Regions from separate parts of the Cupriavidus sp. 10L43_2 genome, predicted to be linked through region 3. Evidence: predicted binding sites of a transcription regulator. Region 3 holds the regulator's gene; each other region holds the start of a gene.
What was found. Region 3 encodes FNR, which switches genes on or off when oxygen is low (the NO sensors DNR and NnrR bind a similar motif). Its sites were predicted from a motif close to TTGATNNNNATCAA; they were not measured.

Region 1 (7,346 bases), on a different contig from region 3:
CTGATCCTCTGCTTCCTGCGCCACCTGTCCGAAGACGCCGCGCTGGAGACGCTCGAGGCGGCCCTGCCCTACCGCGACCGCTTTGTCGGCGTGGGGCTGGATTCGTCCGAAAAGGGCCATCCGCCCGAGAAATTCGCGCGCGTGTTCGCCCGCGCCAAGGCGCTCGGCCTGCATCGCGTGGCCCATGCCGGCGAGGAGGGCCCGCCGCAGTACGTGATCAATGCGCTCGACATCCTCGGTGTGGAGCGGATCGACCATGGCGTGCGCGCCGTCGAGGACGAGGCCCTGGTGCAGCGGCTGGCGCGCGAGCGCATCGCGCTGACGGTATGCCCGCTGTCGAACCAGAAGCTGATGGTCTACCCCGACCTGCGCGACCATCCGATGAAGCGCCTGCTCGATGCCGGCGTGGCCGTGACGCTGCATTCGGACGATCCAGCCTATTTCGGCGGCTACATGAACGCCAACTGGGAAGCCTCGTTCGCCGCGCTGCCGCTGGACGCCGCCGACGCCTACAAGCTGGCCCGCAACAGCTTCGAAGCGGCCTTCCTGCCCGCCAAGCAGAAGGCCGACTACCTGGCCGAGGTGGACCATTTCTGGTCCGCCACGCCCGAGAACCCGCCCGCGACGGCTCCCACGACCTGACCGGGCGCATAAACAAGACGCCGGACCCCCAGGTCCGGCCGCCCCTGAGACGAGAAGATGACCACCACTTCCCCCAATCCCGCCAAGACCCGCGCCATTCGCGGCCGCATCCTCCACTTCCTGCGCGATCCGCAGTTCCATGAGGAGGCGTATCAATATTGGGAAGATGGCCTGATGCTCGTCACGGACGGCCGCATCGCCGCCGTGGGGCTGTACGAGGACCTGGCGCGCGACATCCCGGCCGGTGCCGAGGTGGTCGACCATCGCGGCAAGCTGCTCGTGCCGGGGTTCATCGACACGCACGTGCACTATCCGCAGACCGACATCATCGCGTCGCCGTCGCCGGGCCTGCTGCACTGGCTCGATACCTACACCTTCCCCGAGGAACGCCGCTTCAGCGAGCCCGCCTACGCGCGCGCCGTGGCCGAGTTCTTCGCCGACGAACTGCTGCGCAACGGCACCACCACGGCGATGGTCTGGAGCACGGTGCACGCCACCTCCGCCGACGCCCTGTTCGCCGCGAGCCAGGACCGCAACCTGCGCATGATCACGGGCAAGGTGATGATGGACCGCAACTGCCCCGAATTCCTGCGCGACACGGCCGAGAGCGGCGCGCGGGACTCCGCCGACCTGATCTCGAAGTGGCACAACAAGGGCCGGCTCGCCTACGCGATCACGCCGCGCTTCGCGCCGACCTCCACCGAGGCGCAACTGGCCGCCTGCGGCGAACTGGCGCGCGCGCATCCGGACGCCTTCATCCAGACCCACGTGGCCGAGAACCGCGACGAGGTGAAATGGGTGGCCGAGCTGTTCCCCGACGCCCGCAGCTACCTGGACGTGTACGACCGCTACAGCCTGTTGCGCCCCGGCGCGTTCTACGGCCACGCGATCTACCTCGACCAGGACGACCGCCGCCGGCTGGCCGACAGCGGCGCCGCCGTGGCGCACTGCCCCACCTCGAACCTGTTCCTGGGCAGCGGCTTCTATGACTTCCACCAGTCCGATGCCCACCGCCTGAACGTGACGCTGGCCACCGACGTGGGTGGCGGCACCTCGTTCTCGATGTTCCGCACCATGAACGCGGCACACAAGGTGGCGCGCATGGGCGGCTACCACCTGACCGCCCTGCGCATGTTCTACCTGGCCACGCGCGGCGCGGCCGAGGCGCTGGGCTGGGCGGACCGCATCGGCAGCTTCTCCGTGGGCTGCGAGGCCGACTTCCTGGTGCTGGACCCCGAGGCCACGCCGCTGATCGCCCGCCGCAGCAGCCGCTCCGAGACGCTCGAAGAGCAGTTGTTCGCCTTCGCCATGCTCGGCGACGACCGCGTAGTGGACAACGTCTACATCATGGGCGAAGCCACGCGGGAACTGGCGGGTTGATCGCTTTTGGGCGACGGACGGCAGGCAAATACGTGTTGTCGCCCGTCCGCCTTGACCAGCATCAACACAACCGTCATCAAAGCCTTCTAGGCTGTCGCATTGCCCGCCCCCGGCTATCGGGTGCGCCAAGACAGACCCAAAAAGACTGACATGACTGCCCGATCTCTGGATGTATCGCCGGCCCAGACTGCTGAGCCGGCTTCCCACCCTGCCCACCCGCCCCGCAAGCTCGCCGGCGTTCCCCTGCCGGAACCCATCGCCTTCGAGGCCCCCTTCCCTAACCGCAAGACCATCCGTGGCTGGCTGATTCCGCTCGGCGAGCGCAGCGTGGCACGCGCGCTGACGCTGTTCGCGCTCGACTACGCGATCTTCGCCGCGGTGCTGGCCGGCGTGGTCCTGGCGCCGCAGTGGTGGGCCAAGCTCGGCCTCGGCGTGCTGCTGGGTCTGGTGATCGCCCGGCTGTTCATCATCGGCCACGATGCCTGCCACCAGAGCCTGACGGACCGCCGTGGCCTGAACAAATGGCTCGGCCGGCTGACGTTCCTGCCGTCGCTCACGCCCTACAGCCTGTGGGAAGTCGGCCACAACGTGGTCCACCATGGGTACACCAACCTCAAGGGCTTCGACTTCGTCTGGGCGCCCTACTCGCTCGAGGAATTCCGCGCGCTGCCGCGCTGGCGCCGGGTGATGGAGCGGGTCTACCGCAATGGCTTCGGCGCCGGACTCTATTACCTGATCGAGATCTGGTGGTTCAAGCTGTTCTTCCCGAGCAAGCGCCAGATGGCCACGCGCCGCGCGATCTTCATGTGGGACTGCACGCTGGTGGCCACCTTCGGCGCCATCTGGATCGGTGCGCTGGCCTGGCTGGCCGTGGCCACGGACCAGTCGGTCCTGGGGCTGGTCGGCGCCGGCTTCGTGCTGCCCTTCCTGATCTGGAACCTGACCGTGGGCTTCGTGCTGTATGTCCACCACACGCACACGAGCGTGGCGTGGTACGACACCAAGCCGATGTGGGCCAAGGCCCAGCCGTTCGTCTCGACCACCGTGCACCTGCGCTTCCGCTTCGGCATCGGCGCCGCGCTCCACCACATCATGGAGCACACCGCGCACCACGTGGACATGAGCGTGCCGCTGTACCGGCTCAAGCGCGCCCAGACCCTGCTGGAGCATGCGCTGCCGGGCCGCATCATCATCGAGAACTTCTCGTGGCGCTGGTACTTCCGCACGGCGCGCCGCTGCAAGCTGTACGACTTCAAGGCCCTGTGCTGGACCGACTTCCGCGGCCGCCAGACCAGCGACAACTCGCCCGTGCCGGTCTGACCTGACCCGCATTTCCCAACAGCCATGCCAAAGGCGGTGGACAGTGTCCGCCGCCTTTTAGTACAATTACGACTTCCATTGGGGAGTAGCCGCCCTCGTCTCACCGCGCCGCGCAATGCGGCACACGGCAGACAGGGGCGTACGTCAACAGACTTGACCGTGGTGTCCAGCATCAACGGTTATGGCGTACGCAGCGCAGGACCCGAGCGGGCTTCGTGCCTGACTCCTATGTCTAACGCCTGGCGAGACCGATGACCATACCTTTCTGGCCGGGCCGGGAAAGGTGTGCGTCATTGGCATCTCGCGATGCGTGTGCGGCCCGGTATCAATCCTATAAGAATGGAATCGTTCCTCGTCTCCACAGGTATCGTCGCGCTCGCAGAAATGGGCGACAAGACGCAATTGCTGTCGCTCGTGCTGGCCGCACGCTATCGCAAACCCCTGCCGATCATCGCCGGCATCCTGATCGCCACCCTCGTCAACCATGGCTTCGCCGGCGCGCTCGGCGGCTGGATCACGCAGGTGCTCGGCGCCAACCTGCTGCGCTGGATCCTCGGCCTCGGCTTTATCGCCATGGCCGGCTGGATGCTGATTCCGGACAAGCTCGACGAGGCAGAGGAAGCCAAGCCGGCCAACGGTGCCCTGAGCATCCTCGGCACCACGATCGTCGCCTTCTTCTTCGCCGAAATGGGCGACAAGACGCAGATCGCCACTGTGGCCCTGGCAGCACGCTTCCATGGCGAAGTGCTGGCCGTCGTGGCAGGCACCACGTTCGGCATGATGCTGGCCAACGCGCCCGCCGTGCTGCTCGGCGACCGTTTCGCCAACCGGATGCCGATCGCCCTCGTGCACAAGATCGCCGCGGTGATCTTTCTCGTGCTCGGCTTGCTGGCGCTGTTCAACGTCGGCGGCCACTGAGACAAGCCAGAGTCGTCGCGCTATAAAAAAACGGGGCTTGCGCCCCGTTCAAACCCTCGCCGGTCCGGTACTGCCGGCCGCCGGGACTGCACAGCCCCGGACCGTCGATCACCGATGCCCGGTCAAATTCAGTTGGTGGTCTTCGCGCCGCCCTCGAACCACTGGCCCAGCAGCGCGCGCTCGTCTTCCGTGATCTGCGTGACGTTGCCCAGCGGCATGGCCTTCTGCTGCACCGCCTGCTGGTAGATCAGCTGCGCATGCGCCTTGATTTCGTCGACGGTATCGAGCTTGATGCCCTTGGCGGCAGTCGGCATCATCTTGGGCGCCTCCGCGTGGCACTGCACGCAGCGGGCGTTCACGATTTCCTGCACCTTGGCGAAGCTCACCGCGTTGGCGGCGTCGCCCGCGGCGTTGCTGGCCACTTGCGGACGCGGCTGCGGCGCAATCATCACCGCCACCACACCCAGGAGGGCCACGCCGGCAGCCGGCCACGCCACGTTGATCTTGCCCTTGTGCTTCAGGATGAAGAACTGGCGGATCAGCACGCCGGCCAGCATGATCAGGATCAGCACCAGCCAGTTCTGCTTGTGTGCGTACGTCATGCTGTAGTGGTTCGACAGCATCGCGAACAGCACCGGCAGCGTGAAGTAGGTATTGTGCACGCTACGCTGCTTGCCGCGCTTGCCGTGGATCGGGTCCACCGGCTGGCCGGCCTTCAGCGCCGCCACGACCTTGCGCTGGCCCGGGATGATCCAGATCAGCACGTTGCCGCTCATGATCGTGGCGATCATCGCGCCGGTCAGCAGGAACGCCGCGCGGCCCGAAAAGATGTGGCAGGCCGCATACGCCGCCACGCCCACGAACACCGCCACCAGGATGCCCACCAGGCGGTCGCTCTTGCCGAACAGCCGGCAGATCGAGTCGTAGACCACCCAGCCGATGATCAGGTACGAGACCGCGAAGCCGACCGCCGCGCCGGGCGACATGTCGAACACGTTCTTGTCGATCAGGTAGGTGCTGGCGTTGAACAGGTACAGCACCACCAGCAGGCCGAAGCCGGTCATCCACGTGGAGTAGGACTCCCAATAGAACCAGTGCAGGTTCTCGGGCAGCGCCTTGGGCGCGGTCATGTACTTCTGCGGGTTGTAGAACCCGCCGCCATGCACGGCCCAAAGTTCGCCGCCGACGCCCTTCTCCTTCAGGGCCGGATCGCCGGGGGGCGTCAGGCTGTTGTCGAGCCAGACGAAATAGAACGAGGAACCGATCCACGCGATGGCCGTGATGACGTGCACCCAGCGCAACAGCATGTTGGCCCAGTCGAGAATGTAACCTTCCATGACTTGTCTCCTTTTCCCGTCCGCCTGCTACTCAGCTGCCGCGGTAGGTCGAGTACGACCACGGCGACACCAGCAGGGGCACGTGGTAGTGCGCAGCGGTGTCGGCAATGCCAAAGCGCAGCGTCACCACGTCGAGGAATGCCGGTTCGGGCAACTGCACGCCCTGGGCACGGAAATAGTCGCCGACGCCGAACTCGAGTTCGTACACGCCTGCCACGAGCGCATCGCCTTCCAGCAGCGGCTGGTCGCAACGGCCATCGTGGTTGGTCACGAGGCGCTTGAGCGTCTCGCGGCGATTGTCGACAATTTTATGAAGGGTGACCGACATCGCCTTGCCGGGCGTGCCGGCGGCCGTGTCGAGAACGTGAGTGGTCAAGCGTCCCATCTGTTCTTCCTTTGCGGGTGTGGGTTGTGAGGGGCGCCGCTGCCTTCACTAGCACCATTTGTGGGAATGATGCCCGCTCGGTACGTCATTTAACGCATCCCGGCGCTGGATTGGTGCGTGGCGACAATGCGCCCGCCCAACCCGGATGACAACTCGGGGATTTCCCGTACTTGTCGAAAACCTTCTCAGGTTTTGTTGACAATAGTGCTTGCATATCCAAATAATTGTCAACAATTTTTAGATCCACGCGATGACATGACCAGTATCAAGACGCCTGATGTCGGCTTGATACCCACTCGCCAGGATCGTTGCGCCTCCCGATCATCCCCTCTGTCTCCCTTGCGAGTGCCCTGGATGTCCAAGAATCTCAAACTGATTGCCGCCGTGGCCGATGCCCAGTCCACCCTCTCCGACAACAAGCCAGCCCGCAAGGGCTCCGTGGAGGAGCGCATGTACCACGAGATCTACGACGCGATCATGGAGCACCGGCTGCCGCCCCGCACCAAGCTGACCGAGCATTCGCTTTGCGAGATCTATGCCACCGCGCGCCACACCGTGCGCAAGGTGCTCTCCCGGCTGGCCGCGGACGGCATGGTCGACCTCGAACCGAACCGGGGCGCGTTCATCGCCAGCCCGTCCACCGACGAGGCGCACGACATGTTCGAGCTGCGCCAGATGCTCGAGCGCGCCGTGCTGGAGAAGCTCGCCAGCCTGCCCAACGTCCGCACCGTGATCGCCCCGCTGCGCAAGATGGTGGAGTCCGAGCGGCAGGCCTTCCTGACGCATGAGCGCCCGCGCTGGATCCGGCTCTCGGCTGAATTCCACACCGCGCTGGCCGAGCTGTCCGGCAATGCCCTGCTGGTGACGATGATGCGCCGGCTGGTCTCGCGCACCACGCTGATGATCGCCAGCGTGGAGGCCCCCGGCCACAACGCGTGCTCGTTCGACGAACACGACGACATTCTCGACGCACTGGAACAGGGCGACGCCGCCCTCGCCCAGTCACGCATGGCGCACCACCTTGGCGCCTGCGCGGACCGCGTGCAGCCGGACGAACCCGGCAATTTCGATCTTCGCAGCGTGCTGGGCCGCTCCACCTAGCGCGATGTTCCCGCCGCCGGACAACAGCACACCCCTGTTGCCGATGCCAGGCCCACAAATCTCGACGCCCGCAACGCCCGACAGAGGCACGGCGCGAGACCCTCATAACAACAAGAGGCCATGGACCCCGGCGCGCGTTCCCATCAAAACCAAAGGAGAGGAGACACACCCATGACTTCCGCAAGCACCACGGTCCCCACGGACCTCACCAACGAGCGGCTGCCCTCCGGGCGCCTGCTGGCGCTGGGCCTGCAACACGTGCT
Region 2 (7,346 bases), on a different contig from region 3:
GCATCGGCATGCGCCTGCCGGCGCCCTACACGGCCACGGGCAAGGCGATGCTGAGCACGCTGCTGCCGGCCGAGGTGCGCGACCTGTTCGCGCCGGGCATGCCGCCGCCGCTCACGCGGGCCAGCGTGGCCGATGTGGATGGTTTGCAGGCCGAACTGGCCCAGGTGCGGGAGGTGGGATATTCGACCGACAACGGCCAGATGCGCGAGGGCATGACGTGCTTCGGCGCCCCGGTGTTCGACGCGGCCGCCCCGTGCGCAGCGGGCGCCATCGCGGTCAGCTACCTGACCAACGAGATCGATGCGGCCACCGGCGACCGCATCGGCCAGCAGGTACGGGCGCTGGCGGACCAACTGTCGGCAAGGCTTGGCGCCCGGCGGTAACGTCCGCCACCGGGGAAGCCATCACGCGGTCAGGCCATGCTCGACCGCAAACACCGCCACCTGTACGCGGCTGGCCAGATTCAGCTTCTTGAGGATGTTCTGCACGTGGATCTTGACCGTGCTCTCGGCCACACCGAGGTCGCGCGCGATCTGCTTGTTGCTCTCGCCCCGGGTCAGCCCGCGTACGATCTCGCGCTCCCGCACGGTTAGCCGCGCGCCGTCCTCGGCACTCGGAGAAGGCGGTGCGGAAGGCTGCGCCGGCGCGCGGAACTGCGCCACGAGCTTGGCCGTCATGCCATCCGAGATCACCGGCTCGCCGGATGCGGCGCGGCGGATGGCCGAAGCCAGGAAATCCGCCTCGATATTCTTTAGCAAATAGCCCCGGGCGCCGCCGCGCAGCGCGCTGGCCAGTTCCTCGGCTTCCTCGGAGACGGTGAGGATCAGCACCGCCGTGTCGGGCAGGTCCTGCGCCAGCAGGGCCAGCGTCTCCAGCCCGGACAGCCCGGGCATGTTCAGGTCCAGCAGGACCACGTCGGGGCGATGCTGCTTGGCGCGCTTGAGCCCCTCCACGCCATCGGCCGCCTCGTCCACGACGGCAAAATCGGGCTGGCGCTGCAACAGCGCGCGAATGCCTGAACGGAACAGCGTGTGATCGTCGATCAGCAGGATGCGGATGGTCATGGCTGGAGACTCGCTTCGTTGATTTCGTTGGGCGCTGTGGCTTCGTTGGCTTCGCCGGCCACATGGGCGCCGGGCACGCGCAGGGCCACGCGGGTGCCGCGCCCGGGCGCGGAATCGATCGACAACTGCGCGTTGAGCCGCGCGGCGCGCTCGCGCATGATGTGCAGACCCACCTGCATCTCGCAGCGCGTGGCGAGCCCGGCGGCATCGAAGCCCTCGCCATCGTCCTGCACCACCAGTTCGAGGTCGCGCCCGCCTTGCAGCCGCACCAGCACGTGGCCGGCCTGCGCGTGCTTGCGCACGTTGGAGAGCGCCTCCTGTAGCACGAACAGCACCTGCAACTGGGCATCGGGCGGCAGCGGCCGGGCGTTGTCGTAGCCCTCCACCTCCAGCCGCACCTCGGTGGCGCACTGCCGCCGGAAGCGCGCCACGGTGTCTTCTGCCGCTTGCCGCAACTCGCCCTGCGTGAGCCGGGTGCGGAAGTTCAGCAGCAACTCGCGCACATCCTGGTAGCTTTCGTCCACCCCGCAACGGAGCATCGGCACGATCGCCGCCACATCGGCCAGCGCCCCGCGCGAGACGGCATCTTCCAGCAGTTGGGCTTGCAGGTTCAGGTAGTTCAGGCCTTGGGCGATGCTGTCGTGCAAGCCCTGCGCCACGAGGTTGCGCTCCTGCACCACGGCCAGCTGGCGCGCGGTGGCGGACAGCCGCTGGTGTTCGAGCGCCACGCCCAGGTGCTGCGCCAGCGTCTCCAGCAGTTGCCGGTCGGATGCATTGAGCACCCGTGGCGAGCGGAAGTGGAGCGAAAACATGCCGATCACCCCGCGCGGCGTGTCGATGCGGAACGCCGCGAAGCCGCCGAAGCCGCAGGCCATCGGCGGCGAGGGCAGTGCGTGGGTTGCAGACGGCCAGGCGACCACGCGCTGCCGCGTGGCCGCGCCGCAGTGGCAGGCATCGGCCGCCATGCGCTGTTCCTGCTCGACCAGCGTGGCGGGCAGCCCTTCGGAAACCACCATGTGGAGGTTCTCCGGCACTGCATCGAGCATGCGCACGCTGCCGCCATCGGCGTCCAGGCGCCGCATGATCCGGGTCAGGAAGCCCCGGCACAGCGCCTCGGCCTCGTTCGGCTGGTTCAGGTAGGCGGCGATGTCGTAGAGCGTCTCGAGGTCGCGGTTGCGCCTGGCCAGTTCGGCGGTCTTCTGGGCCACGCGGGCTTCGAGCCCCCGGTAGAGTTCCTGGAGTTCGGCCGCCATCCGATTGAAACCGGTGCTCAATGTGCCGAATTCGTCACGGCTGGTGACCGGCAGGCGCAGCGAGAATTCGCGGGCCGCCATGCGGCGCAGGCCATCCTGCAGCGTCAGCACGGGCAGGATGATCCAGAGATAGAGCAGGTAGATGACCGCGACGGTGCCCATGCAGGCAATGGCGGCCAGTGCGGCCTGGGACATGCGCAGCAGGTCCGTCTTGCGCGCGTTGTCGGCCTCGATCATGCGCACCAGATGGTCTGCCTGCGCGACGAAATCCGACAGCGCGGCCACATAGGTGAGCGATGTGCCGTCGGGCGCGTTCAAGTCCTGCTCCGCCAGCGGCTTCATCCGGTCGTCCCATGCCCGTGCCACGCGGTCGAGCTGGTCGTGGATGGCCGGCACGGCGGGCAGGAACAGCGGTCGTGTGGCGTCGCCCCGGCGCAGTTGCGCCAGCGTCTCGTCCAGCTGGGCGATCCGTGGCACAAGAGCGTGGGGTTGATGGGCGCGGGCGCGGGTCAGTTCGATCGCCACCGCGTTGGCGCGCATCCGCACGCTGCCAGCGTCGTTGATCGCCGCGCCGGCGCCTTCGAGGTTCCAGGAGAGCCACAATGTGCCGCCGATCATCGTCAGGACAACCAGCAGCGAGATCAGGGACAGCGAGATGATGCGGGTGGAGAGGCGGTGGCGCAGCCCCGGCAGCCCGACCGCCGAGGTGGCATGGGGGTCCGCGTGCGCATCGAACGCGGTGTCAGGAAAGGGGGCTGGCATGTTGTGGGGGCGAGGGCAGGGCGTGGGGACAGCTGCCATTCTGGTACCGGCGATTGCGCCGTTTCCTGCGCTGGATCAAATCGCCGACGGATGGGACGGGAACTTACGCGGGATTCGCATTCCGGCAACAGCCCAATCAGGCCGGCGCGACCCCCGCCGGCTTTTCGCCCGACATCAGGTAGTGGATCAGGTCCGCCACGGGGCGGATGGCGTCGCCAAACGGCAGCGTGCCCTTACCCCGGAAGAACAGGCCGCGCTCCACGTCGCCCTTGAGCGCCTGCGAGAGCTTGCGGTCGATGCAGAACTGGCCGATGCGCGCCACGCCGTCGCGCAGGCCGCACGATTGCAGGCAGTCGAAGCCCTCCAGGCACTCGCGCACCTTGGCGCGCGCCTGGAGCGCCGACTCCCGGGAGAGATAGCGCTTGAGCCACGGCGTCAGCACCGCGCGCGCCGGCAGTCCCGCCACGCTCGTGAATTCGCCGATCTGTTCCTGCGGCGCGGAAGCCAGCACCTGTTTGAAAGCCAGATGCGCATCGCATTCCTCGGTCACGGCAAAGGCGGTGCCGACCTGCACGCCGGCCGCGCCCTGCGCCAGCCAGTGATGCAGCTTGCCGTGGTGGCCCAACCCGCCGGCCAGGATCAGCGGCACGGACTCCCAGGCCAGCCCCAGGCTGGCGAACAGCGTGCGGCATTCGTCCAGCACGCGCGCAAACGAGAACCGCTCATCGCCAATGTCCTCCATGCGCGAGGCGCCGAGGTGCCCGCCGGCATGCGCGGGATGTTCGATCACGATGGCATCGGGCAGCCGTCCCTTCTTCATCCACTTGCGCAGCACGAGGCTGACGCCACGGGCGTCGGACAGGATCGGGATCAAGGCCACCTTCGGGTGATTGGCGGTCAGTTCGGGGAGGTCGAGCGGCAGGCCGGCGCCCATGACGATGGCATCCGCGCCGCTATCGCACGCCTGCCGGACCAGCGCCGCGTGGGCGCCAACGGCCTTCATCACGTTGACGGCGACCATCCCTTGCCCGCCCGCCAAGTCCTTCGCCGCGCGCACCTCGCGGTCCAGCGCCACGAGGTTGGCGTGTTCGATGGCCGCCTTGTCGCGTTTGGCCGTGGCGGCCATCAGGTCGGGGTGATGATGGCGCAGGTCGATGCTGGCGATGGTGCCCATGGCGTTGTGGCGGGCCACCGTGCCGGCCAGCCGATGCGCGGAGATGCCCACGCCCATGCCGCCCTGCACGATAGGAAGCAGCTTGCGGCCGGCCAGGTTGAGCCATCGATGTGTCATGAGGAAATCCGAAGTCAGGAGGGGCAAAAAACGGCCCAGCGTCTCACGCGCATCGGGGTGGCAGTTTGCCCCAGATCAAATTGCGGGGGATCGGCGGCCCGTTCCGAGGACCTAGTTCGGCGGAACGAGACGGGTAGAACACAGCCGGGGTTTGCGCGGGGTCAAAGGTTCCCTCGATGGGCATGACTAGCATCCTTGATCGATCGCTACCCCATGCGCCGCACCGCGCATTTTCGCCATGGATGCCTCCCCGCCCGACGTGCATGATGTGCCCGATGCGCCAACCCCCCCAACCGAGCCATCGCGCCGCCAGCCCCGCCGGCCCCAACTGGTGGCACCCGCCGGCTCGCTCGCGGCCCTGCGCATGGCGCTGCAGCACGGCGCGGACGCCATCTACCTCGGGTTGCGCGATGCCACCAACGCGCGCAACTTCGGCGGCCTGAATTTCTCCGAGGACGACATCCGCACCGGCGTGGCCGAAGCCCGCGCGCGCGGCGCCGAAGTACTGTTCGCCATCAACACGTTTGCGCAGATGGGGCAGGTAGACCGCTGGCACCGCGCCGTGGACGCCGCCGCCGCGCTGGGCGCCGACGCGGTGATCATGGCCGATCCCGGCCTGATGGCCTACGCGGCGGAGAAGCACCCCGACCTGCGCCTGCACCTGTCCGTGCAGGGCTCGGCCACCCATGCCGATGCCATCGCGCTGATGCGCGAGCGCTTCGGTATCCGGCGCGTGGTGCTGCCGCGCGTGCTGACGCTGGCGCAGATCGCCAAGCTGGCCAGGCAGACCGATGTGGAACTTGAGGTCTTCGGCTTTGGCAGCCTGTGCGTGATGGCCGAGGGCCGCTGCCTGCTGTCCTCGTACGCGACCGGCGATTCGCCGAACAACCGTGGCGTCTGCTCGCCAGCCCACGCCGTGCGCTGGGACGAGGCGGACGGCACCATGCACGCGCGGCTCTCCGGCATCCTGATCGACAGCTACGCGCCCGGCGAGCCGGCCGGTTACCCCACGTTGTGCAAGGGCCGTTTCACCGTGGAGGGCGAGCACGGCTACGTGCTGGAGGAGCCCACCAGCCTCAACGCGCTGTCGCTGCTGCCGGCGCTGATCGACATCGGCATCGCCGCCATCAAGATCGAGGGCCGCCAGCGCAGCCCGCGCTATGTGGGCGATGTGGTGGGCGTGCTGCGCGCCGCCATCGACGGCGCCTGGCGCGACCCCCGGCGCTTCGTGCCACGCCAGGAATGGCAGGCCACATTGGGGCGCCATGCCGAGGGCGACCAGGTGACCCAGGGCGCCTATGACCGTCCGTGGCGCTGAAACCGTCCGCATCCCAGCCACCATGACCACATCCACTTCCCCCTATTCCTTGACCATCGCGCTCGGTCCGCTGCTCTACTACTGGCCCCGCGCGGACGTGCTGCGCTTCTATGCCGATGTGGCAGACGCCCCCGTGGAGCGCGTCTATCTTGGCGAAGCCGTCTGCACGCGCCGCCACGAATTGCGCCATGCCGACTGGCTGGACGTGGCACGGATGCTGCGCGATGCCGGCAAGGAGGTGGTGCTGTCCACCCCGGTACTGGTCGAATCGGACAGCGACATCGCGGCCATGCGCCGCGTCTGCGAGCAGGACGAGTTCCTCGTGGAGGCCAACGATCTTGGCGCGGTGCGCGCGCGGCGCGGGCGGCCGTTCGTCGCCGGGCCGCATCTGAACGTCTATCACGCCGATACGGCGACGTGGCTGGGCTCGCTGGGCGCGCGCGGGGTCGTGGCGCCGGTCGAGATGGACCACGCGGCGCTGGCCGCGCTGGCGGCGGCGCGGCCAGCCGGCATGCAGATCGAAGCGATGATCTGGGGCCGCATGCCGCTGGCGATCTCCGCGCGTTGCTTCACGGCCCGGCATCACCGCCTGCGCAAGGATGCCTGCGAGTTCCGTTGCCTCGACTACCCGGACGGGCTGGTCGCCCGCACGGGCGAAGGGCAGCCGTTCTTCGCCCTGAACGGCATCCAGACTCAGTCCGCAAGCTGCCTGGACCTGTGCGCGCACCTGCCGGAGATTCAGGCGATGGGCGTGGATGTGGTCCGCGTCAGCCCGCACGCCGTGGGCACGCTGGACGTCATAGCGCTGCTAGACGCCGTGCGTCACGGCCGCACCGGCGCCGCGCCCAGCGGCATCGTGCCCGCCGGCGCCTCGGCGAGCAACGGCTACTGGACCGGCCAGCCCGGCATTGCCTGGATAGCCGGCGCGCCCGCATGACTGCCCCAAGACCATCGATGAATTCTTCTTCCCTGATTGCCCGCATCCATCGCCGCCTGCCCGCCCCTGCGCAGGCCCTGCCGTTCGTGATGGCGCTGGAGTCCGCGCGCCGCGCCGGCTGGTTGCAGCCACCGTCCGCGCTGGGCGGTCATGCCTTCCTGCTCGTGGTGGAAGACCTCGGGCTGGACCTGCGTTTCCGCTGTGCAGGGGGCGTGTTCCGGATGGGGCCGTTCGATCCTGAACCCGCCCCGGCGCTGACGCTGCGCGCCCGCGCCGCCGATTACCTGCAACTGCTCGCCGGCCATGCCGATACCGACACGCTGTTCTTCCAGCGCCGGCTCTCGATTTGCGGGGACACCGCGCTGGGGTTGGAGGTCAAGTACTGGCTCGACGCCACGCCGCGTCCGGCCTGGGTCGAGCCCTGGGTGGCGCGGCTAGCGGTGCTGTTTCCCGAAGTCCGTGCCGCGTGAGAGCGACGGGCTGGCCCGTCAGGCCTCGGGCGCCAGATCGCCGTAGCGCACGCCGCGTGGCTTGAAGCAGCAACGGGCGCGGAGCACGGCACCGGGGAGGTTGGCGAGCGCGGGCATCGCCGTGAAGCCATCGAGCGTCGCCTGGAGGTCGGCCGCGCTGCGCGCCCGCACCACCGCGAACAGGTTGAAGGGCCATGCCGTGCCTCGGCGCGCGCGCCGGTAGCAGAGTGCCACCGCGGGCAGGCGGGCCA
Region 3 (7,090 bases):
GTCAAGGCGAAGTATCCGTTCTACCTGATCCGCCTGCTCGGTGGCCTGTGTTTCCTAACCGGCATGCTGGTCATGGCCTACAACGTGGTGCGCACGATCGCCGGCAAGACGGCCACGGACGCGCCGATCCCGGCCAGCCTGCCGGCTTCCGCCCAGGCTCCCGCACACTGACCGCCGAGGATTGCTGAGATGTCACAAAAACAAGGATTCTTCACCCACGAAACACTGGAAAAGAACGTTGGCTGGCTGATCATCGCCACGATCATCGTGGTGAGCATTGCGGGTCTGGTGCAGATCGTGCCGCTGTTCTTCCAGCATTCCACGACCAAGCCCGACGCGGGCATCGTGCCCTACACGCCGCTGCGCCTGATGGGCCGCGATATCTATATCCGCGAAGGCTGCGTCGGCTGCCATTCGCAGCAGGTGCGCACGCTGCAGGCCGAGACGGAGCGCTATGGCCATTTCTCGACGGCCGGCGAGTCGGTGTATGACCATCCGTTCCTGTGGGGTTCCAAGCGTACCGGTCCAGACCTCGCCCGCGTGGGCGGCCGGTATTCGGATGACTGGCAGCGCATCCACCTGCGCAATCCGCGCGATGTGGTGCCGGAATCGGTGATGCCGTCGTATCCGTGGCTCGAGAAGACCGCGCTGCCGACGGGCGATATCCAGGGCCGGATGCGCGCCCTGAAGCGGTTGGGTGTGCCGTACACCGAGGAGCAAATCGCCCATGCCCCTGAGGAACTCGCCGGCAAGACCGAAGAGGACGCGATGGTGGCCTACCTGCAAGGCCTCGGCCTGAACCGCCGCAACGTGCGCCTGGACGCCGCCACGGCGGCCGCGGCACCGAAGGAGTAACCGCCATGGCCATCCTGACCTCCGCTGCCACCGTGCTGTCGATGCTGGCCTTCCTCGCCATCTGCTGGTGGGCCTGGTCGTCGCGGCGCCAGGCCGCCAACGAGGAGTCAGCCATGCTGCCCTTCGCGTTGCCCGACGAGACCACGATAACGACAAGCCGGAACCCACAGTCATGAGCGATTTCTTTTCCGATTACTGGAGTTACTACATTACGGCCATCTCGCTGGTCGGCATCGCGTGGTGCGTGTGGCTGCTGTTCTCGCAGCGCCGGGCGCCAAAAAGCCAGGGTGCGACCGAGGATACCGGCCATGTCTGGGATGGTGACCTGCGCGAGTTGAACAACCCGCTGCCGCGCTGGTGGATGTGGATGTTCCTGCTGGCCTGCATCTTCAGCGTGTGCTACCTGGTCCTGTATCCGGGCCTGGGTTCCTACGCCGGCGTGCTGGGGTTCTCCTCGCAGGGCGAACTGGCGGCGCATCGACAGGCCGCCGAGAAGATGCAGAACGAGATCTACGGGAAGTACATGTCGATGGACGTGACGAAGGTCGCCGCCGACCCCGACGCCCGTGAAATTGGCCAGCGCCTGTTCCTGAACTACTGCGCGCAGTGCCATGGCTCCGACGCGCGCGGCAGCCGCGGCTTTCCGAACCTGGCCGACAACGACTGGCTCTATGGCGGCGACCCCGAAACGATCCGTCAGACGATCATCAAGGGTCGCAACGGCATGATGCCGCCGTTCGCGGGCGTCATCGACGCCAAGCTCGCCGGGGACACGGCCCAGTATGTGCGCTCGCTGTCGGGCCTGGCGTCTGACCCGATCCGCGCGTCGCGGGGCGAGGGCACCTTCAAGACCACGTGTGCGGCCTGCCATGGGGCCAGCGGCAAGGGCAACCAGGCGCTCGGCGCGCCGAACCTGTCGGACAGCGTCTGGCTCTACGGCAGTTCGGAAAATGCCATCGTCGAGGCGATCCAGAAGGGTCATAACGGGCACATGCCCGCGCATGAGGAAATCCTGACGCCCGAGCGCATCCGCATGCTGACCGCCTACGTGTGGGGTCTCTCCAATACAGGAGCGGCCGGACAATGATCAACAGCCCCCGGGCAGGGCGGCTTGCCGCCTGCCGGGGCGCGAGGAACACAAGATGAACGCGCCCCCCAATGCTGCACAGCCCGTAGCGGACGACCCCGCTACGTCGGAGCCCTCACGGCCCGACGACAGCCCGCCATGGCGCCCGGCTGCCACGCCGCTATCCGGGCAATCTGCCCAATCGGCTGAATCTTCGGAAGAAACACTCTACGAGGTCCGGCGCAAGATCTATCCGCGCTCGGTCACGGGCGCCTTCTCGAGCTGGCGCGTCTGGCTCGTCATCCTCACCCAGCTGGTCTACTACGGCGCCCCGTGGCTGCAATGGAACGACCGCCAGGCGGTGCTGTTCGACCTCGGCGCGCGCAAGTTCTATATCTTCGGCCTCGTGCTGTGGCCGCAGGACGTGATCTACCTCGCGGTCCTGCTTGTCATCTCGGCGCTCGCCCTGTTCCTGTTCACCGCCATCGCGGGCCGGCTGTTCTGTGGCTACGCGTGTCCACAGACCGTCTACACAGAAATCTTCATGTGGATCGAGCGACGCGTGGAAGGTGATCGCATCGCCCGCATCCGGTTGGACGGCGACCCGTGGAGCCTGCGCAAGCTGCGGCTCAAGGCGACCAAGCACACGCTCTGGGTGGTGATCGCCCTGTGGACCGGCTTCACGTTCGTCGGCTATTTCTCGCCGATCCACGAGCTGGGCGGGCAGGTGATCGACCTCTCGCTGGGGCCGTGGCAGTCGTTCTGGATGCTGTTCTATGCCTTCGCCACCTGGGGCAACGCCGGCTTCATGCGCGAGCAGGTGTGCAAGTACATGTGCCCGTATGCGCGTTTCCAGAGCGTGATGGTCGACCGCGATACCTTCGTGGTGACCTATGACGTAGGCCGTGGCGAGCCGCGCGGCAGCCGCTCGCGCAAGACGGACCGGCACACCGCCGGCATTGGCGATTGCGTCAATTGCAGCATCTGCGTGCAGGTCTGCCCGACCGGGATCGACATCCGTGACGGATTGCAATACGAGTGTATTGGCTGCGGTGCCTGCATCGACGCCTGTAACCAGGTCATGGACAAGATGGCCTATCCGCGTGGCCTGATCCGCTACACCTCTGAGAACGCGATGCGCAAGGGCCTGTCGGCAGTCGCCGCGCGCAAGCGCTTGTTCCGCACGCGGACGATTGTCTACGCGGTGATCTGGTCGGCGCTGGTGGGGGGCTTCATCGGGTCGCTGGCGATGCGCACGCCGCTCAAGGTCGATGTCATCCGCGACCGTGGCGCGTTGGGCCGCGAGGTCGAAGGTCGCTGGATCGAGAACGTGTACCGGCTGCAACTGATCAATACGACCGAGACGCCGATGCGCGTCCGGGTACAGGCGACGAGCGCGGAGCTGCAAGGGTTGACCATCGAGTATGACAAGTCGGCAGAAACGCTGGCGCCTACGTCGAACCGGCTGTTGCCGGTGCGGATCCGTATCCCGATCGACCACGCGCCGCAGGGCACGCACAAGATCCGTATCACGGTCACGGGGGAGGGTATGGACGACGCACGCGGACGCGCGCAGATCCAGGAAGCGACCAGTTTCATCGTGCCGCGCGGCCTGTAGGACAGGTCATTCAGGAAATATTCGACGCAAGGAGTAGGCAATGACAGCGCAACAAGTCAAGCCGTGGTGGAAGGAACCGTGGCCGTGGCTGCTGATGAGCGGACCGCTGCTGGCGATGATCGGCTGTGGTGTGACGATCTGGCTCGCCAATACCCACGCCGACGTGCCGGTGCGCGATGCCGCGCGGCATGGGCTGGTGGTGGAGAAGCTGGATGGGTCCGCCGTGCGTGCCGACGCCCATGTCAATGACACGGCGAGGCGGCCATGAGACTACGCTGGCTGATGTGGGTGATGTGGCCAGCGTTCCTGATGGGCGGCGTGGCCACGGCAACGGTGTTCTCGATTGTCGATCCCAGTGACCTGAGCTTCTTCGGTCATCCGGTCGACGCGTCGCGTGAGGCGATCTATACCGTGGGATTCCTGCTGGCGTGGCTGTTCTGCGCCTTGTCGAGCGGCCTGACGCTCTACACCATGCCAACGCCGCTCAGCGATACCGATGAACTCGAGTAGCGAGTGCACCGCCGCCGGCGAGCCGGCCTTAGCAGGAGCGGTTGTAGATCTGCTTGATGCCGGCCATGTCGATGAGCTTGACGTGGCGCTGGCGGATCTGGATCAGGCCCGCCTCGGCAAAACGAGAGAACAGGCGGCTGACGGTTTCGAGTTTCAGGCCAAGATAACTGCCGATCTCCTCGCGACTCATGCGCAACACGAACTCGCTCGACGAGTAGCCACGCGCCGACAGGCGATCGGAAAGATTGACGAGGAACGCGGCAAGCCGCTCCTCGGCCCGCATCGAACCCAACGTCATCAGCATCACCTGGTCCTGCGAAATCTCCTTGCTCATCAAGCGCAGGAACTGGGTTTGCAGCGAGGGCAGGTCAGACGAGAGCGCCTGCAAGTCGTTGAAGCGTACGACGCAGACTTCGGCATCCTCGAGGGCCGTGGCATCGGAAGCATGCTGCATTTCGCCGAGGCCATCCATACCGACCATCTCGCCGGGCAGATGGAAGCCGGTGATCTGCGAGCGGCCGTCTTCGAGCGTCACGTGCGTCTTGAGCGTGCCGAAACGCACGGCATAGACGGCGGTGAGCGGATCGCCCATGCGGTAAAGCGTTTCGCCCTTGTGCACGCGCACGCGTTCCTGCACGAGCGTGTCCATCTTCAGGAGGTCCTGGTGCGACATGCCTACCGGCAGACAAAGCTGGCCCATCCCGCACGTAGAGCAGCGGGGCGAGATCTCGGTGACGGGTATGGAGGTAAGCAATTGAGGGCTCTTGGTGATGCGCATTGCAGCGAGGGCGCGACAGATCAATTTTACCGCGTGAAGTGACGCGGAAGCGAGGGACCGTTGCCATTTGGTGTGCTTTTCAGCGTTTTTATCGTTGCGTTGTTTGGTGGCGTCCACTGTGCTGCGATGTGTGGCGGCATTGCGATGGCGGCCGAGCAGCGCGCGGCGGTGCGCGTGCCGGTGACGATCCATCGCTCGCCGCGCGGCTGGCTCGTGGAATTGCTGGCGATGCACGCCGGCCGCCTGACCACCTACGCGTTGCTGGGGGCGGTGGTGGGTGCCGTCGGCGCCACCGTATGGAAGCAGGACTATCTGCCTGTGCAGCGATGGCTCTATGGCGCAGGCGGAGCGATGCTGGTGATGTCGGGCTTCTGGCTGTTGCGTGGGCGCACCATGCGTGCGGCGCGCCTGGAGGCGTTCGCGGTGCGCATGGCCCAAGGGGTGGTGGGTCGCATGGGCGCGCTCGGTATCAGGCTGCCTGCCGGCCTGGCCCGGCATGCGCCGCTGCTGCGGCGCTTCGGTCTGGGACTCGCCTGGGGGATCGTGCCGTGCGGGATGGTCTATGGGGCACTCGCAATGGCGTTGCTGGCCGGCAATGCGGCGTCGGGCGCGCTGGTCCTGTTCGCCTTTGGGTTGGGAACGCTGCCAAACCTGCTGGTGATTTCGGGGTTGTCGGGCTATGTGCGCCATGTGTCGCGCCGGCCGGCGGTCCGGACCGTGGCGGGCGTGCTGATCATCGGCTTCGGCATCGTGGGCGTGGCGCGGGCGGTCTGGCTCCCGGAGACGCTGGCTGCGCATGGGTTCTGCGTGGTGTTCTAGGACGATTCCGGGCGGCGGACAGGCCGCCCCGGTTCGTGCCATTCGCCACGCCGGGCGGCGGGCGGGTTGCGGAGGGGGGCGGGAATGCCATACAATCGCGAGAACCACGGTATCGCGCCACGTAATTCCCTGGCGTCGCCGGGCCGGCATCCCTGATCTGGGATGCGTGTCCATGGGTCCGAGGCAGCATTGGCTTGCCGGATCCGTCCCCACAGTGCATCCGGTTCAAAAGATCTGGTTTAAAAGGCCGGTCGGCCTTGTGGAGTGGTGGTGCAGGCGCAGGACGAAGCTTGTCCGGGCCGATATCCGTTTTTTCTTGCCGCCTTGGCAATCTGATTGTCCTGGCGAATGTCCGCTCCAAGGGGAAGGGTTCCGCCTGCGAGGGTAAAGGCGAGAGCGCGACGCAAGAGGTTCGACTCCCGGCGAAGCCAGCCGGATGCGGACGATCTCCTGCCGGAACGACCCGGCAAATCGATGCAAAAGAACGAAGTGCACCGCTTGGCTGCCTGGGCTGCGACAGGCTGCGAGTTGGCTGCGCAATGAGATGGCGGTGGCATCGGTACCGCTGTATCCGAAATCTCCAGTGCTCCGGGATTCGTCCGGGAGCAGGTGCAAAGACAGGCTGCACACAATCACATGAATACCCAAGAGGCGAAGATCGTCCTCGAGACCGCGCTGATTTGTGCGCAGGAGCCCCTGCGCGTCAACGATCTCCGCCGTCTTTTCGCCGACGATGTCGGCGCCGACACCATCCGCGCCCTGTTGGACGAATTGCGACAGGACTGGCAGCAACGCGGTGTGGAACTCGTGGCCCTGGCCAGCGGTTGGCGTTTCCAGAGCCGGCCCGAGATGCGCGAGTTCCTCGACCGGCTCAACCCGGAAAAGCCGCCCAAGTATTCGCGCGCGGTGATGGAGACGCTGGCCATCATCGCCTATCGCCAGCCCGTGACGCGCGGCGATATCGAGGAAATTCGCGGCGTGACGGTCAGCACCGACGTGGTCAAGAAGCTCGAGGACCGCAGCTGGATCGAGGTGATCGGGCATCGCGACGTACCGGGCCGTCCCGCGCTCTATGCCACGACCAAGGCGTTTCTGGACGATCTGGGGCTGCGCACGCTGGATGAGCTGCCGCCGCTCGAGGATGCCCAGGCCCAGGTCCAGGCAGCCCTGCTGGACCAGCAGGCGATAGATTTTGAAGAAGTTGCCACGGCCAACCCGCCGGCTGGCGATGAAGAGACCTTTGCCGAGCCCCAGGCCGCCGAGACCGCTACCGATGCGGTGGAAGCGGAAGTCATGGCCGCGGCGGAGAGCGACCATGCGGAGCCGGTGGAGACGGAAGCCCACGGCGCCGATACCGAACAGAACGACACGCCGCACCCGCAAGACAACAGCGTTGCGCAGTGGTCCGCCGATGGCGGGCATGACGACGACGCGCCGCTGGCCC
Region 4 (6,865 bases), on a different contig from region 3:
GCGGGCGCGAAAGATCATCGTGCTACTTCTTGAGCCGATAGAGCACCTGCAGGATCACGAGCCCGAACAGCGTGCCGACCACGGCCGTGCTTTCGCGGCCGAGGCCGCAAGCCACGCCGATGGCGGCCACGGTCCAGATGCTGGCGGCCGTAGTCAGGCCCTGGATGTTTTCCTCGCTGTTGAGCTTGATGATGGCGCCCGCGCCCAGGAAGCCGATGCCGGACGCCACGCCCTGAAGCACGCGGCTCATGTCCGCGACCTCCATGCCCGCCATCAGCGGCACGAGCACGAACAGCGCCGATCCCAGCGCCACGAGCATGTGCGTGCGCAAGCCGGCGGCCTTGCCGGCCGCTTCCCGCTCGAACCCGATCAGCCCGCCCAGCACGATCGCGAGCGTGAGCCGCGTGAGAATGCGGGTCAGTTCCGCGACATCGGGGATATCGGCAAATTCCGAACGCAGCGTGCTGTAGACCTCTCCCCAGATCCCATCCATGGCAGGCTCTCCGTGATCGTCTTGCGGGGAGGCTAGCATGCAGGGCGCTGCGCGCGCAGTCGGGCGCCGGCTGACAGCGGAAGTGCCGAGGTCAGCCCAAATTCAGCGCAGGCGCAGCGGCTCGAGCAGCGCGGCGTCGTACTGGGCGCGCGATATACGGCCCAGTTCCATCATCCGTAGCAGGATATAGGTCTGCCGCTGCCGCGCCCGGCGCGGGTTGACCACGGGATTGTTGGCCGATGGCGCCTTGGGCAGGCCGGCCAGCATCGCGCATTCGGCCAGCGAGAGCTGGGCCACGGGCTTGGCGAAGTAGGTCTGGGCGGCCTCGTCGAAGCCATAGGCGCCCTGGCCGAGGTAGATCTTGTTCAGATAGATCTCAAGGATCTCGTCCTTGGTCAGCGCGCGCTCGATCCGGTAGGCCATCAGCACTTCGTAGAGCTTGCGCGTGTAGGTCTTCTGGCGCGACAGGAAGAAGTTGCGCGCCACCTGCATGGTGATGGTGGACGCCCCTTGGGAGAGGTCGTCCGAGAGATTGGCGATGCCGGCCCGCATCACGCCGACGTAGTCCACGCCGTCATGGAGATAGAAGCGGTCATCCTCGATGGCCACCACCGCCTCGCGTAGCGCCGGCGGGAACTGGCGTAGCTCGACATAGTCCGGCGTCTTGCGGAAGGCGGTCAGGGAGTCGAGCGACGGAAGCTGGCGGTCGGCCACCAGTACCGCGAAGGCGATGAGCAACGCACCGCCGAGTACGGCGAGCAGGACGAGTTTGACGAAGGCGGACCAGAGGCGTTGCATGGCGCATATTTTGCCATGGGTCCGATGACGATTCGGAAATTGCCGATCGCCCGCCTTAATTCGGGCACGGGTTTCGTGATGGGGGCGTCTTGTTGGCGGGGACGGCGGTCAGACCCAGCCGAGCCAGCGCCAGTACGTGGCCGCGAACAGCAGCATCAGGCCATAGCCGATGATCGTCAGCGGAATGCCCACGCGGGCGAACTGTCGGCCGTTGAAGGTGTCCGTGCCGAGGCAGACCATGTTCTGCGGCGCGTTGATCGGCAGGATGAAGCCGAAGCTGACCGTGAAGCCGAGCAGCATGGTCATGCCGACCTTGTTGATGTCGCCCGGCAGCGTCTGGAGCACCGAGATCAGGATGGGCAGCAGCGCGGCGGTCAGCGCGGTGGCGCTGGCGAACCCCAGATGGATCAGGATCAGGAACGCGGACAGCACCGCGAAGACCATCAGCACGCCATGGTCGGCAAGGCCGGAATGCGTGACCACGAACTTGCCGAGCCACTGGCCGGCCTGCGTGGTCAGCAGCGCGGTGCCAAGGCTGATGCCGACGCCGAACACGATCAGCGTGCCCCACGGCGTGCGCGCCTGCATGGTCTTCCAGTCCATCACGCCAAAGCGCGGCAGCATCAGGATCACCAGGCCGACGAAGGTGATCGTCGCGGTGTCGAAGCTGTGCAGCTTGCCCTCGGTCGCCCAGAACACCAGCAGGCCGATGGCGACGGCGGCGAGACGTTTCTGCGGGCCGGTCATCGGCCCGAGCGCGGCCAGTTCGCGCTGCACGGCTTCCTTGCCGCCGGCAATCGCATCGGTTTCAGGCGGCAGCAGCCAGCGCACGAGGAAATAGAGCACCGCCGACATGATGAGCGCCCACGGCGCGCCGGCGATCAGCCATTGCAGCCAGGTCACGCGCTCCCCGAGCAGCTTGTCCATGAAGCCGGCGGTCAGCAGGTTCTGCGCGGCGGCGGTCTGGATACCGACGTTCCACACGCTGGTGGCCATCGCCACCATGATCATGATGCCGGCGGCGGTATTGGACTTCTTGTCCACGCCGAACGCGGCAATCACGCCCATCATGATCGGCACCGTGCAGGCGCTACGCGCGGTGGCGCTGGGTACGACCAGGCTGAGGATGATCGTGACCGCGATGGTGCCGATGAGGATGCGGCGCGTGCTGGTGCCGATGGCGGAGAGCGTGACCAGCGCGATGCGCCGGTCGAGTCCCGTCACGGTCATCGCAGCCGAGATGAACAGCGCGGCCGCCACCAGCGCGAGCGCCGTGTTCGAGAAGCCGGCCAGCGCCATGCCCAGCGCGCGCGAGGTGCCGTAGTTGACCGTGGAATCGGCCACCGTCGGCGCGAAGCCGATCAGGCCCGCCATCAGCGAGGTGATCATGATCGCGCTGGTCTCGTAGGTCACCGCCTCGGTGATCCACACGACCACGGCGAAGGCGAGGATGGCGAGCATGCGCTGCCCGGCGATGGGAAGCCCTTCGGGCGTAGGTATCAGGAGTACCGCGGCGAGCACGGCGAGGGCGAGGTACAAGCCCCAGTGGAGGGTCACCTTGGGGGTGACGGGCGCCGACTTGGCGGCGGCAGGTGCAGCAGAGATATGCGAGTCAGGCATCTTGACTTCCTAAGTGGATGAGCCTGTCGACGCGGTCGTCACGCAGGGTCGCCGCGGTCGACCCACGCATTATGAGAAGCGTGCCTGCCCATGCCAAGGCACCGCGTCAGCGCGATTTGTCCAGGATCAAGCCTCTGCAAGATCAGGCATCGGGGGCGACACACGGTGCGTCACGGCGGCGCAACGGATGGCGGACATTGGGCGATTCCCGATGGCGCCGCGTGTCCTCGATCTGAAATAATTGGGGACGATGTTGAAAACCCTTCGATCACCCTTAACCGGACACCGACATGGTGACTCACGCAACACACATTCGTCCGTGCCTACCGCTGGAGACGATCAGCAACGCACGTGACCTCGGTGGCCTCGTCGGCGCGCATGGGCGCCGCGTGCGTCACGGCAAGCTCTTTCGCAGCGGCAATCCGGCGCTGGCCAGCGTGGCGGACCTGGATCGCCTGCATGCGCTGGGCCTCGACATGGTCATCGACTTCCGCTCGACTGGCGAGAAGTCCCCGRAGGAGGCCGCCTTCGGTGAGCGCTTCCGCTGGATTCCCGTGCCGGTGCTGGAGGGCAGCATGGCGATGGACGTGCTGATGCCGCGCCTGCGTGACAGCACGCCGGCGCAGGTCCACGCCTTTATGGTCGATGTCTACCGCGATTTCCCGGTGCGCTATCGCGACGCGTTCGGCGGCTTCCTGCGCAATGCGGAGACAGGCGGCACGCTGTACTACCACTGCACGGCCGGCAAGGACCGCACCGGCTTTGCGTCGCTGCTGCTGCTGTCCGCGCTTGGCGTGGCGCGGGACGACATCGTCGCCAACTACCTCGAGTCCAACCACTGGAACCGCCGCTTCAACGAGGCGATCCTCGCGCGAACCGAGGCGCTGGGCGTGCCGCCCGACGTCATCATGCCGTTGCTCGAGGTGCGGCCGGAATACCTGGAGGCGTCGATCGCCGCCATCGAGCAGGCGCACGGCGGCCTGGAGGCTTATCTGGCCGATGGTCTTGGCGTCGATATCGACCGCCTGCGCGGCCACTATCTCGAAGCCTGAGCCCGGCCGCCGCCGCTACTACAGTCCGCCGCGCTCGCGCAGGATGCGCGCGGTGGAGAGCGCAATCATGCCTTCCTCGTCGGTCGGCAGCACCAGCACGGGCACGCGGCTGTCGTCGCGGCTCACGCGCTGGGTGTTGGCGGCATTGGCCTGCTCGTCAAGGCGGACGCCGAACAGCCCGTCGAGGTAGGCGCAGATGCGCGCACGCACCTCGGCGGAGTTCGCACCGATGCCTGCCGTGAACACCAGCGTATCGAGCCCGCCCAGCGTGACGGCCAGCTTGCCGATCTCCTGCGCGGCGCGATAGGCGTAGAAGTTCACCGCCAGCACCGCACGCGGCTCGTTGCTGGCCAGCAGCACGCGCATGTCGCTGCTGATGCCGGAAATCCCCTTGAGCCCCGACTGGCCGTACAGCATGGCCTGGATCGCATCGGCTTCCATGCCTTGCGCGGCGAGCCACAGCACCGCGCCCGGATCGATATTGCCGCAGCGCGTGCCCATCGGCATGCCATCCAGCGCGGTCAGTCCCATTGTCGATTCCACACTCCGGCCCTCGCGCATCGCGCAGAGGCTGGCGCCGTTGCCAAGATGCGCCACGATGACACGGCCTTCGGCGAGGTCCGGCGCCACCTGCCGCAGCCGGCGCGCGATATACGCATACGACAGCCCGTGGAAGCCATAGCGGCGGATGCCGCGCTCGTAGTACTCGTACGGCAGCGCCATCAACTGCGCGAGCGGGTCGTGGCCGGCGTGGAAGGCGGTGTCGAAGCAGGCCACCTGCAGCAGCTCCGGCACGGCGGCGCGCACCGCACGGATCGCGGTCAGGTTATGCGGCTGGTGGAGCGGGGCGAGCGGGACGAGGGCCTCCAGCCGCTCGATCACGTTGTCGTCGATCGCCACCGCATCGGCGAAGTCTGCGCCGCCATGCACCACGCGATGGCCGACCGCCACCGGTGGCGTATCGCGCAGGCCCACGCTCAGCGTCAGCCGAATCAGGCGGAAGGCGGCATCGTGGTCGGCCACCTGCTCCACGGGAAACTGCTCATCGGCCACGACGCGGCCGTCGGCCATGCGCGCGGTCAGGCGCGGCGCCACGCCGATGCCCTCGATCTGCCCGTGCGCGGCCAGTTCGGGCTGGATATCGACATTGTGATGCGCCGACTCGGGCACCACGTAGATGGAAACCTTCACGCTCGATGACCCGGCGTTGACAACGAGGATCACGGGATGGACGGTACTCAAGATGATTCTCCTGGCGACTGTCTTGGCGCTGGCATCGCGCTCAGGCGGGCACAGCGGCGGCGGTGCGGCGCGCATGCGCAAGCAGCACGGCGATGGCGCAACTGCCGATGCGCGCGCGCACGCTGTCGGCACGGCTCGTCAGGATGATCGGCACCCGTGCGCCCAGCACGATGCCGGCGGCCTCGGCGCCGGCCAGGAAGGTGAGCTGCTTGGCGAGCATGTTGCCGGCCTCGAGGTCCGGCACGAGCAGGATGTCGGGGTCGCCGGCCACCTCGGAGTGGATGCCCTTGGTGTCCGCTGCGGCCTTGCTGATCGCGTTGTCGAAGGCCAGCGGGCCGTCGAGGATGCCGCCTTCGATCTGGCCGCGCCGGCTCATCATGCAGAGCGCTGCCGCGTCGATGGTCGACGGAATCTTGTCGGTGACGGTTTCCACGGCGGAGAGGATCGCCACCTTGGGCGTCTCGATGCCGAGCACGCGCACCAGGTCGATGGCGTTGCGGACGATGTCGGCCTTCTCGTTCAGCGTGGGGAAGATGTTGACCGCCGCGTCGGTGATGAACAGCGGCTTGTGATAGGTGGGCACGTCCATCGCAAACACGTGCGAGAGGCGCCGGCCCGTGCGCAGGCCGCTCGCCGAACTGGCCACCGCGTGCATCAGCTCGTCGCTGTGCAGGCTGCCCTTCATCAGCAGTTCGGCCTCGCCGGCACGCACCGCTTCCACGGCACGCGCGGCGGCGGCGTGGCTGTGCGGGACGTCGAGGATGCGGGTGCCTTCCAGCGACAGCCCGTGTTCCGCCGCGACATGGCGGATGCGGACTTCGGGGCCGACCAGCAGTGGCACGATCAGGCCGAGCCGAGCCGCCTCGAGCGCGCCATCGAGCGAACTGTAGTCGCACGGATGGGCCACGGCGGTGGGAATCGGCGGCAGGCCCGCGCAGCGCGCGAGCAGCATGGCGTACTTGTCGCCGGTCGGCGGCAACGCGGACGGGTCCAACGTAGGTGTGAGCATGGGCAGCGTTCCCTGGAACCAATATTCTGGAGTCGGGCAGGCATCCCCCGGGGGCCAAGGATGCTGCATTGCGCAAACGGCATCTGCGAGTATAGGTCGGGCGACGATGACACGCCAGCGTCATATCCGGCGCGGAAATTGCACGAATCTGCGCCATCGGTTGTCTTCGTCCGCCGAGGCTGGTAGATTTTTACTTGCTGCATCGCAACAGGCGCCTAGTACGCCGCTGCGACCCGTCTGACCACCTCCACACCTTCCCAGAGGGGAGAATCGGAATGAATGCACGCCAACCCGCCGGGAGCGGTCCCGCTCCCGCGCAAGATGAATCCGCATCGCCTCCGCCGTTCCCAGATCTCTCGGCAATCTCCGCTTACGCTGCCCATCCCCTGGCCCAGGCCGCCTGGGAGTATGGCGTCGACGCCTGGCAGCGCAGCATCCTCTTCCTCGACATCCTGCGCCGGCGCGGCAACGAGACGGCCGAGCACGAGCGCGGTGGCATGCCGCCCGTGCTGGTGTTCGAACATGAATTGCTGATGGACGGGCGCACGATGCCCAAGCCCGTCAATTACGCGCTGCTGCGCATCGTCCCGCCGGAGGCCAATCCGACCGATCCCGACAAGCGCCCCTTCGTGGTGATGGACCCGCGCGCGG

Region 1: AC1DEL_RS09050 (fatty acid desaturase) is a predicted target of FNR. The motif match lies at 2,074-2,087, and genes of this name have one in related genera.
Region 2: ubiU (ubiquinone anaerobic biosynthesis protein UbiU) is a predicted target of FNR. The motif match lies at 4,436-4,449, and genes of this name have one in related genera.
Region 4: AC1DEL_RS19585 (DASS family sodium-coupled anion symporter) is a predicted target of FNR. The motif match lies at 3,028-3,041, and genes of this name have one in related genera.

Annotation. Positions count from the first base shown of each region.
Region 1 covers NZ_JBFTJE010000005.1:83,152-90,497, reverse strand. Annotated here, with positions in the region: gene AC1DEL_RS09060 (adenosine deaminase) at 1-642, shown strand, start outside; gene guaD (guanine deaminase) at 700-2,022, shown strand; gene AC1DEL_RS09050 (fatty acid desaturase) at 2,173-3,342, shown strand; yybP-ykoY riboswitch at 3,411-3,618, shown strand; gene AC1DEL_RS09045 (TMEM165/GDT1 family protein) at 3,682-4,260, shown strand; gene AC1DEL_RS09040 (urate hydroxylase PuuD) at 4,389-5,597, opposite strand; gene uraH (hydroxyisourate hydrolase) at 5,629-5,982, opposite strand; gene AC1DEL_RS09030 (GntR family transcriptional regulator) at 6,337-7,083, shown strand; gene AC1DEL_RS09025 (nucleobase:cation symporter-2 family protein) at 7,255-7,346, shown strand, end outside.
Region 2 covers NZ_JBFTJE010000028.1:40,206-47,551, reverse strand. Annotated here, with positions in the region: gene AC1DEL_RS26685 (IclR family transcriptional regulator) at 1-383, shown strand, start outside; gene AC1DEL_RS26680 (response regulator) at 405-1,064, opposite strand; gene AC1DEL_RS26675 (type IV pili methyl-accepting chemotaxis transducer N-terminal domain-containing protein) at 1,061-3,079, opposite strand; gene AC1DEL_RS26670 (NAD(P)H-dependent flavin oxidoreductase) at 3,216-4,370, opposite strand; gene ubiU (ubiquinone anaerobic biosynthesis protein UbiU) at 4,735-5,688, shown strand; gene AC1DEL_RS26660 (U32 family peptidase) at 5,711-6,625, shown strand; gene ubiT (ubiquinone anaerobic biosynthesis accessory factor UbiT) at 6,643-7,095, shown strand; gene ahbB (siroheme decarboxylase subunit beta) at 7,114-7,346, opposite strand, start outside.
Region 3 covers NZ_JBFTJE010000006.1:35,328-42,417, reverse strand. Annotated here, with positions in the region: gene ccoN (cytochrome-c oxidase, cbb3-type subunit I) at 1-171, shown strand, start outside; gene ccoO (cytochrome-c oxidase, cbb3-type subunit II) at 190-855, shown strand; gene AC1DEL_RS10700 (cbb3-type cytochrome oxidase subunit 3) at 861-1,031, shown strand; gene ccoP (cytochrome-c oxidase, cbb3-type subunit III) at 1,028-1,942, shown strand; gene ccoG (cytochrome c oxidase accessory protein CcoG) at 1,998-3,539, shown strand; gene AC1DEL_RS10685 (hypothetical protein) at 3,580-3,807, shown strand; gene AC1DEL_RS10680 (hypothetical protein) at 3,804-4,049, shown strand; gene fnr (fumarate/nitrate reduction transcriptional regulator Fnr) at 4,078-4,803, opposite strand; gene AC1DEL_RS10670 (sulfite exporter TauE/SafE family protein) at 4,888-5,646, shown strand; gene scpB (SMC-Scp complex subunit ScpB) at 6,283-7,090, shown strand, end outside.
Region 4 covers NZ_JBFTJE010000014.1:153,355-160,219, reverse strand. Annotated here, with positions in the region: gene AC1DEL_RS19595 (MgtC/SapB family protein) at 23-493, opposite strand; gene AC1DEL_RS19590 (transglycosylase domain-containing protein) at 596-1,291, opposite strand; gene AC1DEL_RS19585 (DASS family sodium-coupled anion symporter) at 1,400-2,911, opposite strand; gene AC1DEL_RS19580 (tyrosine-protein phosphatase) at 3,202-3,963, shown strand; gene AC1DEL_RS19575 (acetate/propionate family kinase) at 3,982-5,205, opposite strand; gene AC1DEL_RS19570 (phosphate acetyltransferase) at 5,246-6,214, opposite strand; gene AC1DEL_RS19565 (DUF3141 domain-containing protein) at 6,490-6,865, shown strand, end outside.